Regions from separate parts of the Peribacillus sp. TH16 genome, predicted to be linked through region 2. Evidence: a T-box and tRNA genes for the amino acid it is inferred to sense, from the RefSeq annotation. Region 2 holds a T-box; the other holds one or more tRNA genes.
What was found. The T-box of region 2 lies ahead of pheS (phenylalanine--tRNA ligase subunit alpha). A T-box ahead of a tRNA ligase gene usually reads a tRNA of that ligase, here a tRNA-Phe.
Positions count from the first base shown of each region.

Region 1 (5,637 bases), 860 kb from region 2:
TGGGAGAGCATCTGCCTTACAAGCAGAGGGTCGGCGGTTCGATCCCGTCATCCTCCACCATTTTTACACCTGCCGGTGTAGCTCAACTGGTAGAGCAACTGACTTGTAATCAGTAGGTTGGGGGTTCAAGTCCTCTTGCCGGCACCATCTTTTATTATTAAACGTACGAGCCATTAGCTCAGTTGGTAGAGCATCTGACTTTTAATCAGAGGGTCGAAGGTTCGAATCCTTCATGGCTCACCATTATATTATGCGGGTGTGGCGGAATTGGCAGACGCACCAGACTTAGGATCTGGCGCCGCAAGGCGTGGGGGTTCAAGTCCCTTCACCCGCATCTTTCATGCGGAAGTAGTTCAGTGGTAGAATACAACCTTGCCAAGGTTGGGGTCGCGGGTTCGAATCCCGTCTTCCGCTCCACTTTTCGTATGTGCCGGGGTGGCGGAACTGGCAGACGCACAGGACTTAAAATCCTGCGGTAGGTGACTACCGTACCGGTTCGATTCCGGTCCTCGGCACCATCTTAATATGCGCCCGTAGCTCAATTGGATAGAGCATCTGACTACGAATCAGAAGGTTGTAGGTTCGACTCCCGCCGGGCGCACCATGTTTTTTGCGGGAAGTAGCTCAGCTTGGTAGAGCACTTGGTTTGGGACCAAGGGGTCGCAGGTTCGAATCCTGTCTTCCCGACCACGTGATTTCTAATGAATGGGGCCTTAGCTCAGCTGGGAGAGCGCCTGCCTTGCACGCAGGAGGTCAGCGGTTCGATCCCGCTAGGCTCCACCATTTTTCATCAAAACTTATATTATATTGGCGGTGTAGCTCAGCTGGCTAGAGCGTACGGTTCATACCCGTGAGGTCGGGGGTTCGATCCCCTCCGCCGCTACCAATAAATATAAGGACCTTTAGCTCAGCTGGTTAGAGCAGACGGCTCATAACCGTCCGGTCGTAGGTTCGAGTCCTACAAGGTCCACCATGTAATTTTTTTAGCCACGGAGGTATACCCAAGTTCGGCTGAAGGGATCGGTCTTGAAAACCGACAGGGGAGTCAAATCCCGCGGGGGTTCGAATCCCTCTACCTCCTCCATTTCTTTAAAAGCAGCAAGTTGTTTTGAAACAACCTTTACATAGAGGAAGCGGAAGAAACAATTTACACGAAAACTTGATGCGAAATCGTTTCATTATTACCGTCGCGGGGTGGAGCAGTCCGGTAGCTCGTCGGGCTCATAACCCGAAGGTCGCAGGTTCAAATCCTGTCCCCGCAATTATTAGGTCCCGTGGTGTAGCGGTTAACATGCCTGCCTGTCACGCAGGAGATCGCGGGTTCGATTCCCGTCGGGACCGCCATTATAAAATTTAATACAAATGTGGCTCAGTAGCTCAGTCGGTAGAGCAAAGGACTGAAAATCCTTGTGTCGGCGGTTCGATTCCGTCCTGAGCCACCATTATTTCAAAAATTACGGCGATTGTGGCGAAGTGGTTAACGCACCTGATTGTGGTTCAGGCATTCGTGGGTTCGATTCCCATCAGTCGCCCCATTTCGCGGGTGTAGTTTAGTGGTAAAACCTCAGCCTTCCAAGCTGATGATGAGGGTTCGATTCCCTTCACCCGCTCCAATTTATGGGCCTATAGCTCAGCTGGTTAGAGCGCACGCCTGATAAGCGTGAGGTCGATGGTTCGAGTCCATTTAGGCCCACCATATTCATATTGTTCCGCAGTAGCTCAGTGGTAGAGCATTCGGCTGTTAACCGAACGGTCGTAGGTTCGAGTCCTACCTGCGGAGCCATGGGGAAGTACTCAAGAGGCTGAAGAGGCGCCCCTGCTAAGGGTGTAGGTCGCGTGAGCGGCGCGAGGGTTCAAATCCCTCCTTCTCCGCCATTTGGCCCGTTGGTCAAGCGGTTAAGACACCGCCCTTTCACGGCGGTAACACGGGTTCGAATCCCGTACGGGTCATAAAAAAGAAGCATACATTCTGTATGCTTCTTTTTTTTATTTATTTCTCTTCATTGATATAACTATCTTTTTGTTTATAAGGAATGTCTCCAAGCTGAGATTCAACGTTTTCTTCATCTAATGTATCTTCATAGTTCTTTTGCTTTTTATTCGGGATACCCCTTATTTTTTTTCCTTCGATATCATTTGCTACAAATCCTTCATAGTCTTCAGGAAATCCATCGGTTTCATCTTCTGTTTTATAAAGATTATTATAGCTGTCATGATCGCCCATGTAATCCGCAGGTGTTTCAGATGTACCAAATTTGGCTACTTCGCCAAAGCTATCTTCTTTATCTACTATTTCACTTCCATGACGGTTTTCAAAATTATTTCCCTTTGATGGAATCAGTACGTCTTCTTCAACTGGTCGATCTTGTATAGTCGGTCGTTCTGGGGCGTGCTCGACACAGTAGAGAGTGGTAGGGATGGCTTCAAGCCGTTCAAAAGGGATTTCAGTATCACAGGTTTTACAATGGCCATAGAAGCCTGCATCTATCGCATTCAATGCATTCTTGACTTTTTCCATTTCAGATTGTGCATGCTCATCTAGTGCCTGGTTTCTTTCCATTTCGAATAATTCGGTTCCAAGGTCAGCGGGATGATTGTCATAGGAGGATAGTTCCCCTACAGATTCTGTCTGACTTTTATTTAGAAGTGATTGTTCATCATTTTTTAGCCTATTATTCAGTTCTTCTTTTTCTATAAGTAGTTCTTTTTTTAAATGTTGCGTTTGTTGTTTGGTTGCCATGTTTATTTCACTCCTTCGAAAGTCTATATCTCATTTGAATAATGGTTGGATGGGTGTCTTATTCATTACCCGAATCGGAGGGGAGGGAAACAAATTGGATAGGAAGCAAAAAAGGACTGAGTCAAATCGACTCAGTCCTTAGAGATTAAATAAGATAGCTGATGAATAATCCAATGGCCATAAGCAGGCCGAAGAAGGTGTTCGTTTGGGCCGTGGCTTTCATCGCAGGGACCATCGTAATAGGTGAAGTTTTACCTACGAAGCCTTTGATAGCTGCCAAGGCTTTCGGAATGCTTAGGAAGGCAAGCAAAATCCATGCTGTAACGCTTCCAGCTAGGACTAATCCTACTAGCCATAGGTAAGAGAAGGCAAACATAATCGCCATAAATGTTAAGGCATTTTTTCTGCCCATTACTACAGGCATCGTTTTTCGACCGTGTGCCTTATCTCCGTCATGGTCACGGAGGTTATTGGATAAATTGATTAACCCAACTAAAATTCCGCTTGGTATTGCAATTAAGATAGCTGTGGTAGAAACAAAACCAGTTTGAATGAAAAAGGCAATCAAGATTATCAGAAAGCCCATAAACAATCCAGAAAAAAGTTCTCCAAATGGTGTGTATGAAATAGGCAGTGGACCGCCAGTGTAAAGGTAGCCGACAAGCATACAGACCAGTCCTACCCCAGCAAGCCACCAAGATGATACAGCACAGATATAGATTCCAAGTATCAGTGCGATGCCATACATACTAAGGGCTAAGGTCATGATGAGTTTTGGAGTCATGCCATGACGGACAATGCCACCACCTATGCCAACAGATTCTTCTGTATCCAAGCCTCTCTTGAAATCATAGTATTCATTGAATAAGTTCGTTGCAGCTTGAATCAGGATACTTGCAATCATCATGGCTGCAAATAGTAGCCAATTTACGCCATCTTCTAAAAGTGCAATCATAGTTCCAAGTAGGACTGGAACAAAAGCTGCGGTAAGTGTATGTGGACGAATTAACTCCCACCAAATTTTCCAGGTTCGTTTAAGGGGAAGGTCGTCGTATTCTGTTTGCATTATTTCTCTCCTCAAAATCATTATTAGTTCCCTTGAATTATATCAAATATTGAAATTGTTCACAAAAGGTTATCCTATTTAGTGTAGGAAAAGTGGTGGGAAGTGTCAATTGAATTTCATAGACGATCACTTCCAATATCAAGGGTATTCTACTTCATTCACTAAGAATCATATAATAAGGAAAAAAGCAGTCATGAATCGTTCGATAAAGGGGCGTTTTATTGACATTGGGTTGAAGAGAGGTGTATCTTTAAATAGGTTAAAAAGCTTTTAAAATGTACATTTGGGGGGATTTTTTTGGCTATCTCAGAAGAAACTCAACAGTTTCAGGGACTGGCTTCAGCTATACAAAAGGCAAAGGACTTGAATGGTCAAGTTCTATTCAGTCATATTAAGAAAATAAATTGCAACAACCCCCTTTCATTTTATCAAGCTGGAAGAGAACGGTATGCGGGTGAACGCTTTTTCTGGGAGGACCCTGCAAAAGAAATAACCATTACTGGTTTAGGCAACGTTAAGAAACTCCAAGCGGCATCAAATGCCGACCGTTATAGAGAAGTCGAAATGAGCTGGATCAAACTGCAGAATACTGCTGTCAAAACAGGAGTGACCGATGTAGAAGCAACTGGTCCTTTACTCTTTGGTGGCTTTTCTTTTGATTATGAAACTAACAGTACGCTCCTTTGGAACCAATTCGGGGACAATCTGTTTTATATACCTGCCTTCATGCTATCGCTAGTGGGGGAGCAAGCTTACTTAACGACAAACCTACTTTGTTCACCGGATGATTCAGAAAAACTCTTCATAGATATGATAAATGAACGGGAATCTTTCCTTATCGAAAGCTTGAATGGCACCGAACTGCGTGCCAATACTCTTGTTAAGCAGAAGGAAGTCAAACCTAAGGAATGGAAGCAGACGGTTGCAGAGGCTGTTGAGGAAATCAAGACAACAGATCTCGACAAAATTGTTTTGGCAAGAGAGCTGCGCCTTGTGTTTGAGCGCTCCATTGATTCAGAGAAAGTACTCGAGCAATTGATTGCTGAGCAGCCATTAAGCTATATTTTTAGTTTGGAAGCGGGCGGTGACTGTTTCGTGGGTGCAACTCCTGAGCGTTTGATAAAGAAGCAGGGTAATGAAGTCTTTTCTACCTGTCTTGCAGGATCGATGGGACGGGGGAAAACTGAAGAAGAGGATGCTTGTCTTGGTGATGAACTGCTTCATGACCAAAAGAATTTACAAGAGCATCAATACGTCGTTTCGATGATATCAAATGCGTTTGAGGCGGTATGTGAAAAGGTAATCGTTCCGACCGAACCGAAATTAATGAAAAACCGTCATATTCAGCATCTGTATACACCGGTCCGTGGAATTTGCAATGAGGGTGTCACGATTTTTGAGTTTGTAGAAAATCTGCATCCAACACCTGCTATGGGCGGGCTTCCGAAAGAAGAAGCTGTCGCCCGTATTCGAGAAATAGAAGGTCTTGAACGCGGCTTTTATGCGGGACCATTGGGCTGGGTCGATACCTATGGGAACGGGGAATTTGCAGTTGGGATTCGTTCCGCCCTACTACAGGATAATGAGGCATCGCTTTTTGCAGGGTGCGGCGTAGTGGAAGATTCGACACCTGAAAGTGAATTCCAGGAAACGGGGATTAAATTTAATCCAATGCTAAGTGCTTTAGGAGGAAATCTTAATGAATGACCGAGATGCATTGACAGCGTATGCTGCTTCATTTGTCGATGAGCTTGCACAAAATAAGATGAAGCATGTGGTGGTAAGTCCAGGTTCACGATCCACACCGCTCGCTTTGCTGCTGGTAGAACAT
Region 1 is NZ_JAEKEM010000009.1:2,247,141-2,252,777, reverse strand. Features, by position in the region: tRNA gene JFV29_RS24915 (tRNA-Val) at 1-60, shown strand, start outside; tRNA gene JFV29_RS24910 (tRNA-Thr) at 72-147, shown strand; tRNA gene JFV29_RS24905 (tRNA-Lys) at 168-243, shown strand; tRNA gene JFV29_RS24900 (tRNA-Leu) at 253-334, shown strand; tRNA gene JFV29_RS24895 (tRNA-Gly) at 343-417, shown strand; tRNA gene JFV29_RS24890 (tRNA-Leu) at 430-518, shown strand; tRNA gene JFV29_RS24885 (tRNA-Arg) at 528-604, shown strand; tRNA gene JFV29_RS24880 (tRNA-Pro) at 614-690, shown strand; tRNA gene JFV29_RS24875 (tRNA-Ala) at 708-783, shown strand; tRNA gene JFV29_RS24870 (tRNA-Met) at 810-886, shown strand; tRNA gene JFV29_RS24865 (tRNA-Ile) at 897-973, shown strand; tRNA gene JFV29_RS24860 (tRNA-Ser) at 992-1,084, shown strand; tRNA gene JFV29_RS24855 (tRNA-Met) at 1,189-1,262, shown strand; tRNA gene JFV29_RS24850 (tRNA-Asp) at 1,269-1,344, shown strand; tRNA gene JFV29_RS24845 (tRNA-Phe) at 1,367-1,442, shown strand; tRNA gene JFV29_RS24840 (tRNA-His) at 1,460-1,535, shown strand; tRNA gene JFV29_RS24835 (tRNA-Gly) at 1,540-1,613, shown strand; tRNA gene JFV29_RS24830 (tRNA-Ile) at 1,620-1,696, shown strand; tRNA gene JFV29_RS24825 (tRNA-Asn) at 1,709-1,783, shown strand; tRNA gene JFV29_RS24820 (tRNA-Ser) at 1,785-1,875, shown strand; tRNA gene JFV29_RS24815 (tRNA-Glu) at 1,879-1,950, shown strand; gene JFV29_RS24810 (TraR/DksA C4-type zinc finger protein) at 1,991-2,740, opposite strand; gene JFV29_RS24805 (1,4-dihydroxy-2-naphthoate polyprenyltransferase) at 2,886-3,806, opposite strand; gene JFV29_RS24800 (isochorismate synthase) at 4,104-5,513, shown strand; gene menD (2-succinyl-5-enolpyruvyl-6-hydroxy-3-cyclohexene-1-carboxylic-acid synthase) at 5,506-5,637, shown strand, end outside.
Region 1: it encodes a tRNA-Phe, which carries the amino acid that the T-box ahead of pheS (phenylalanine--tRNA ligase subunit alpha) is inferred to sense. The anticodon was not compared.

Region 2 (5,637 bases):
CTTTCAATAATTATATTCGTTGTATCATTTTTCACTTCGGAATTAGCTCCGCCCATCACTCCAGCAATTGCAACCGGCTCGTTGCCATTGGTGATTACTAAATGTTCAGGTGTCAAAGTACGTTCCGTTTCATCCAATGTGACCACTTTTTCTGCATCTTTTGCTCTGCGAATGACAATTTCTTTTGAACCAAAACGATCATAATCAAATGCATGTAGCGGTTGACCATATTCAAGCAAAATGTAGTTCGTAATATCGACTACGTTATTATGCGGACGAATACCTGCAGACATAAGGCGAGTCTGCATCCAAAGCGGTGACGGACCGACTTTTACATCTTTGATGATTTTAGCGATGTATAATGGATTATCTGCTTTCGCTTCCACTTTGACACTAATATAATCTGATGCTTTTTCAGATGCTTCTTCATTCTCGATAACCGGCCATTTTACTTCCCGACCAAGAATAGCCCCTACTTCGTAGGCAACACCAAGCATGCTCAAAGCGTCAGAGCGGTTTGGGGTTAAGCCAAGTTCCAGCACTTCATCGCTTAAGCCAAGCTCTTCTAATGCATCTTTACCTACTTCCGCATCATTTGGAAACACGAAGATGCCTGTTGCATAGTCTTTAGACACAAGCTTGGATTCAAAACCCAATTCTTGAAGCGAACAAATCATACCGTGTGATTCTTCTCCGCGAAGTTTTGCTTTCTTAATTTTGAAGTTGCCCGGAAGCACAGCGCCGACAGTAGCCACTGCGACTTTTTGACCTTTATCGACATTCGGTGCACCACAGACGATTTGAACGGGATTTTCTAACCCGATATCGACTAGACATTTATTCAATTTATCGGCATTTGGATGCTGTTCACGTTCAAGTACATGTCCGATGACAACTCCTTTAAGCCCTTCACTTTTCTTTTCTACCCCTTCAACCTCAATACCGCTTTTTGTGATTTTGTCAGCAAGCTCTGTTGCATTGATGCCGGAAAGGTCTACATAATCTTGCAACCATTTATATGATACAAACATGGTAGGTCCTCCTTTTTAAAATAAAATTTATGCTTCGTGATGATGGAATTGTTTTAAGAAACGAACATCATTTGTATAGAAGTGACGGATATCATCCACACCGTATTTCAACATTGCGATTCGTTCCACACCGATTCCAAAAGCGAATCCTGAGTATTTTTTCGAATCGAATCCAGCCATTTCAAGTACGTTCGGGTGAACAATCCCGCCGCCCAGCACTTCAATCCAGCCTGTTTGTTTACAGACGCTGCAGCCTTTTCCACCGCAGATTTTACAAGAAATATCAACTTCAACAGATGGTTCTGTAAATGGGAAGAAACTTGGACGAAGACGGATTTCACGGTCTTGACCAAATACTTTTTTCGCAAACACGTCAAGCGTACCTTTCAGGTCGCTCATGCTGATGTTTTCATCGATGACCAGGCCTTCAATTTGTTGGAATTGATGGGAGTGTGTCGCGTCATCGTTATCACGGCGATATACTTTACCAGGACAAATAATTTTAACAGGGCCTTGGCCTTTATGTTTTTCCATCGTTCTAGCTTGTACCGGTGAAGTGTGTGTACGCATTAGGATTTCTTCTGTGATGTAGAAAGAGTCCTGCATATCACGTGCCGGATGGCTTTTCGGCAGGTTTAATGCCTCAAAATTGTAGTAGTCGCTTTCGACTTCTGGACCTTCTGCAACTGTGTAACCCATACCGATGAATAAATCTTCAATTTCTTCTACAACACGTGTTAATGGGTGAAGATTCCCCTTGTTAACAGGTCGTCCTGGAAGTGTAACATCAATGGTTTCTGTTGCTAGCTTTGCATTGACAGCAGCTGTTTCAAGAGCTTTTTGTTTCTCCTCAATTTTTGAAGCGATTGCTTCACGAACATCATTAGCAAGAGCACCGATTTTCGGCCGTTCCTCCGCTGACAATTTACCCATGCCACGCAATACCTCAGTGATAGGCCCTTTTTTCCCTAAATAAGAAACACGGACTTCATTCAGTTCCTTTAGTTCGGAAGCTGCGGCAACTTTTTGCAACGCTTCTTCCTGCAGTTCTATTAAACGTTCCTGCATCATGTCTTCCTCCTTTATTTTCCTTTTGTAAAAATAAACACAAAAAAACCCCAATCCCAGAAAGGGACGAGGTTTATGTATCGCGGTACCACCCTTATTAGTGCACAAGCAAAAAAACTTCGCACTCACTTCATAAAAATAACGGCTCTTCACCGGAACATTTTTCGGACCCTATGTCTTCCCAATGCCAACTCGAAAGGCGAATTCCCTTAAGCAGCGCCATAAAAATGCTTTCAGTCACGGCATTTTTTCCCTGGTTATGGATATCTTAAGTTACTACTCTTTGTCATCGTTGTTTTCATTATAAAATTCTGTTTTATTATATTATAATTCGTCAGCCGTTTCAAATTGATTTTCGTAAATGGTACATTAAAATCCCAGCCGCAATCCCTACATTAAGAGATTCGCTTTTCCCGTAGATAGGGATATAGAGGTTTTTCGTAGTTTTCTCTAGCAATCCCTTTGCTACTCCCTGTCCTTCATTACCAACAAGCAAAGCAAATCGAGAGGACTTTTCCACTTCTTCAAATGGCGAGGCTCCTTCAAGGGCTGTGCCGTAAACCGGTGTGCCTTTTTGCTTCAATTCATCGATGATTTCAGAAAGGTTTCCTTTGATGACAGGCATATGAAACAGGCTTCCTTGCGTCGAACGGACCACTTTCGGATTATACAGATCTGCACAGCCTTCGCCGAGAATGACAGCATCTATTCCAGCCGCATCTGCCGTCCGAATCATCGTTCCGATATTCCCTGGATCCTGTACCGCATCTATCAACAATAGTTTATCCGGATTAATGGACGCCATACTAATTGATTTCTGCTCACATACAGCTGCAATTCCCTGAGGGGTCTCTGTATCACAAATCGCTTTCATAATATCATTTTTAACATAAATGACTTCTGTGCCTTCTAGTGTAAAATGGGCAGGCATTTCTGTTTCTTCATTAACAATCACTTCAATGACGATTTCTTCTTTTAACGCTTCTTCAACGAGGTGAAAGCCTTCGACTAAATATTTCCCTGTTTTGTCGCGCTCTTTCTTCGTCAATAGCTTTTTCCATTGCTTCACTTGCGGGTTTTTTACGGATTCAATATATTTCAAGGGTAAACGCTCCTTTAACTTTACACTGATTGTCCTATTATAACGCAATTTACATACATATTGCATGCCAGTTTGTGAAATGCTATTAATGTGAGTCATTATGTGTAAGAGGAGGAATAAATGTGAATTTAAACCTAAGGAATGCGATCATTCAAAACGTAACCGGGAATACTCAAGAGCAGCTAGAAGACACGATTGTCGATGCAATTCAGAATGGCGAGGAAAAAATGCTTCCTGGATTGGGCGTATTATTCGAGGTCATTTGGCAAAATTCATCTGAGCAGGAAAAACATGAAATGATTACTGTTCTCGAATCAGGATTAAAAAAATAACAGCCCTCGCAGGCTGTTATTTTTTTGTATTCGCTTACTTCGGCACTACTTTATCAAAGCCTGACTTTAGTTCATCGATAGATACTTCTTCATCGAGCAGCAAGATGAATTTTTTTGCGCTCACTTCTTCAAGCATCGCTTTTGTCTCATCATAAGAGTAGCCGTATTTCGTGAAAAAGCTGCGTAAATCTCCAGATCCTTCATCTGTGAAGTAGTGGAAGATTCTTAAAAAAAGAGTGTCCTCCTTATCCTGATTGGCGATGATCAGGATATCCGTATGTTCATTTCCAAGCTGCACATCATTTTTTATATTAGCTGCTACTGTCATTTGGGGGCCAGTAACGCCTTTAGCTTGTAATTCTTGAATTGCAGCAAGTAGTTCCGGATTAGAGTCAAAAACACCATATACGTTTTTTTCCATGTTTCTCCCCCTCCTTGTTACTCTACTTAGAATAAATTCCTTTGTAATTATACCTTGCGGCTTGATCAATAAACAAGCAAATTGTCTAATGAGAAATCCTAACCAATCATTAAAGGAATCCTTTGCATAAAAGGATTTCCACCCATTCCTTAAAAAAATAACAGCCTTGCGCAGGCTGTTATTTTGCGTCTTATAGATTATCGGTGTTAATTCGATTTTTGATGTATTCATCTTGCATGATATCCTTTTCTTCTTGCTGCACACTTTCAACATTCGGGTTCATAGTCCGATCCAGTGCCCCTTTAGTATCAACAGAAAATGGGTCTACATTGGGGTCGCTCGCTAGTGTTCCATCATAATCCCCAGGCTTTTCCACCTTATATTTTTCGGTGGAGTTCGCCTTTATTTCTCGTTCTTCAGCTCGATTCGTGTTCAGGTATTGATTTTCAAATAAGTTGGCAGAATTCCCATGAAGCTCTTCGCTTTTTCCAGGCTGGGCTTCTACTTCCCTTGTTTGATAAGCATTAGCTGTTGTTTCCGGGAAAAGGTTAGGGTCCGGATTATTCATCATGCCTGTTTTAAGTGGGTTCTCTGCGGTAAGCCTGTCCGCTTTTTGCATGGTGTCGGTAGTTACTACTTCCTCCGGTGATATGGTTTCTGATTCATTCAGGAGAATCAGGAATTTCCCAGCTTGAATTTCGTTTATATAAGCAGTGGCTTCACTATCGGCAAGTCCCATATCTCCTAGCCGGCTCCTCATGTCTCCAGATCCTTCGTTTAAGAAAAAGTGTTTGACCTTTTCAATAAAAGAATCCTTATATGAATTCGTAATGACGTCTACATCCGATTCCTGCTTTTCATTCCCAAAATTCAAATCTTCTTTTTTATCTGCTATTACGGTTATTTCTTCATCACGAACTCCCTTTACTTTGAGAGTTTGTATTTCCTTAATAACTTCCGGATTAGAATCAAAAACACCATATAATGTTATTCCCATGCTTCTTCCTCCTTTGATAATTCCGATTTGAATCTTATGTGTATTTATACCCGGATGGCCCCAAATTAAACAAATGATGACTTACTCCAAAAGCGGTTTTCTAAAATTCCCTCTTGTAAAAAGAATTAGGATAAAAAGAGCCTGCAGTTTAAAAACTGCAGGCTCTTTTTATTACTCTTTTAGAAGCGCTCTTTTCTTCGGTCAGTTGCCTTTTTTTCATGTACGATTGTATCTTCAGTACTATCAAGCTGGATATCTTCTTTTTTGAAGGTATCCTGGACTTGTTCAGTTTCTTGTACAGCATGCTTCTTGATAACAATTTCATCTGTGACAACTGGTATTTTCGATCCTTCCAACTTTTCATCTACAACTGGGATACGCAATGTTTCCCCTTCATTAATACTGCTTGTTTCCAGACTATCTTCACGGCCTCGTCCATTTACTCCATAAACGTCGTCTTTATTTAATGCATCCGTTTTTTCGGTACCGTTATAAAGGGGGTTAGCTGAGTTCGTATCCAGCGTTGTTCCTGACGTTCCAACACCCCTTGCTCCGGTAGTGAATTTGTTTCGTGACGTTCCCAGATGTCCTTCTCCCTCTTCTACAAGAACTAGAACTTTCCCTTGTTCTACATCATAGACATGCTCTGCCGCTTCACTGTTAGAAAGCCCTGCATCTGCTAATCT
Region 2 is NZ_JAEKEM010000009.1:1,388,654-1,394,290, forward strand. Features, by position in the region: gene pheT (phenylalanine--tRNA ligase subunit beta) at 1-1,031, opposite strand, end outside; gene pheS (phenylalanine--tRNA ligase subunit alpha) at 1,059-2,099, opposite strand; T-box leader at 2,159-2,398, opposite strand; gene JFV29_RS20765 (TrmH family RNA methyltransferase) at 2,443-3,201, opposite strand; gene sspI (small acid-soluble spore protein SspI) at 3,324-3,533, shown strand; gene JFV29_RS20775 (general stress protein) at 3,568-3,954, opposite strand; gene JFV29_RS20780 (general stress protein) at 4,145-4,951, opposite strand; gene JFV29_RS20785 (YsnF/AvaK domain-containing protein) at 5,131-5,637, opposite strand, start outside.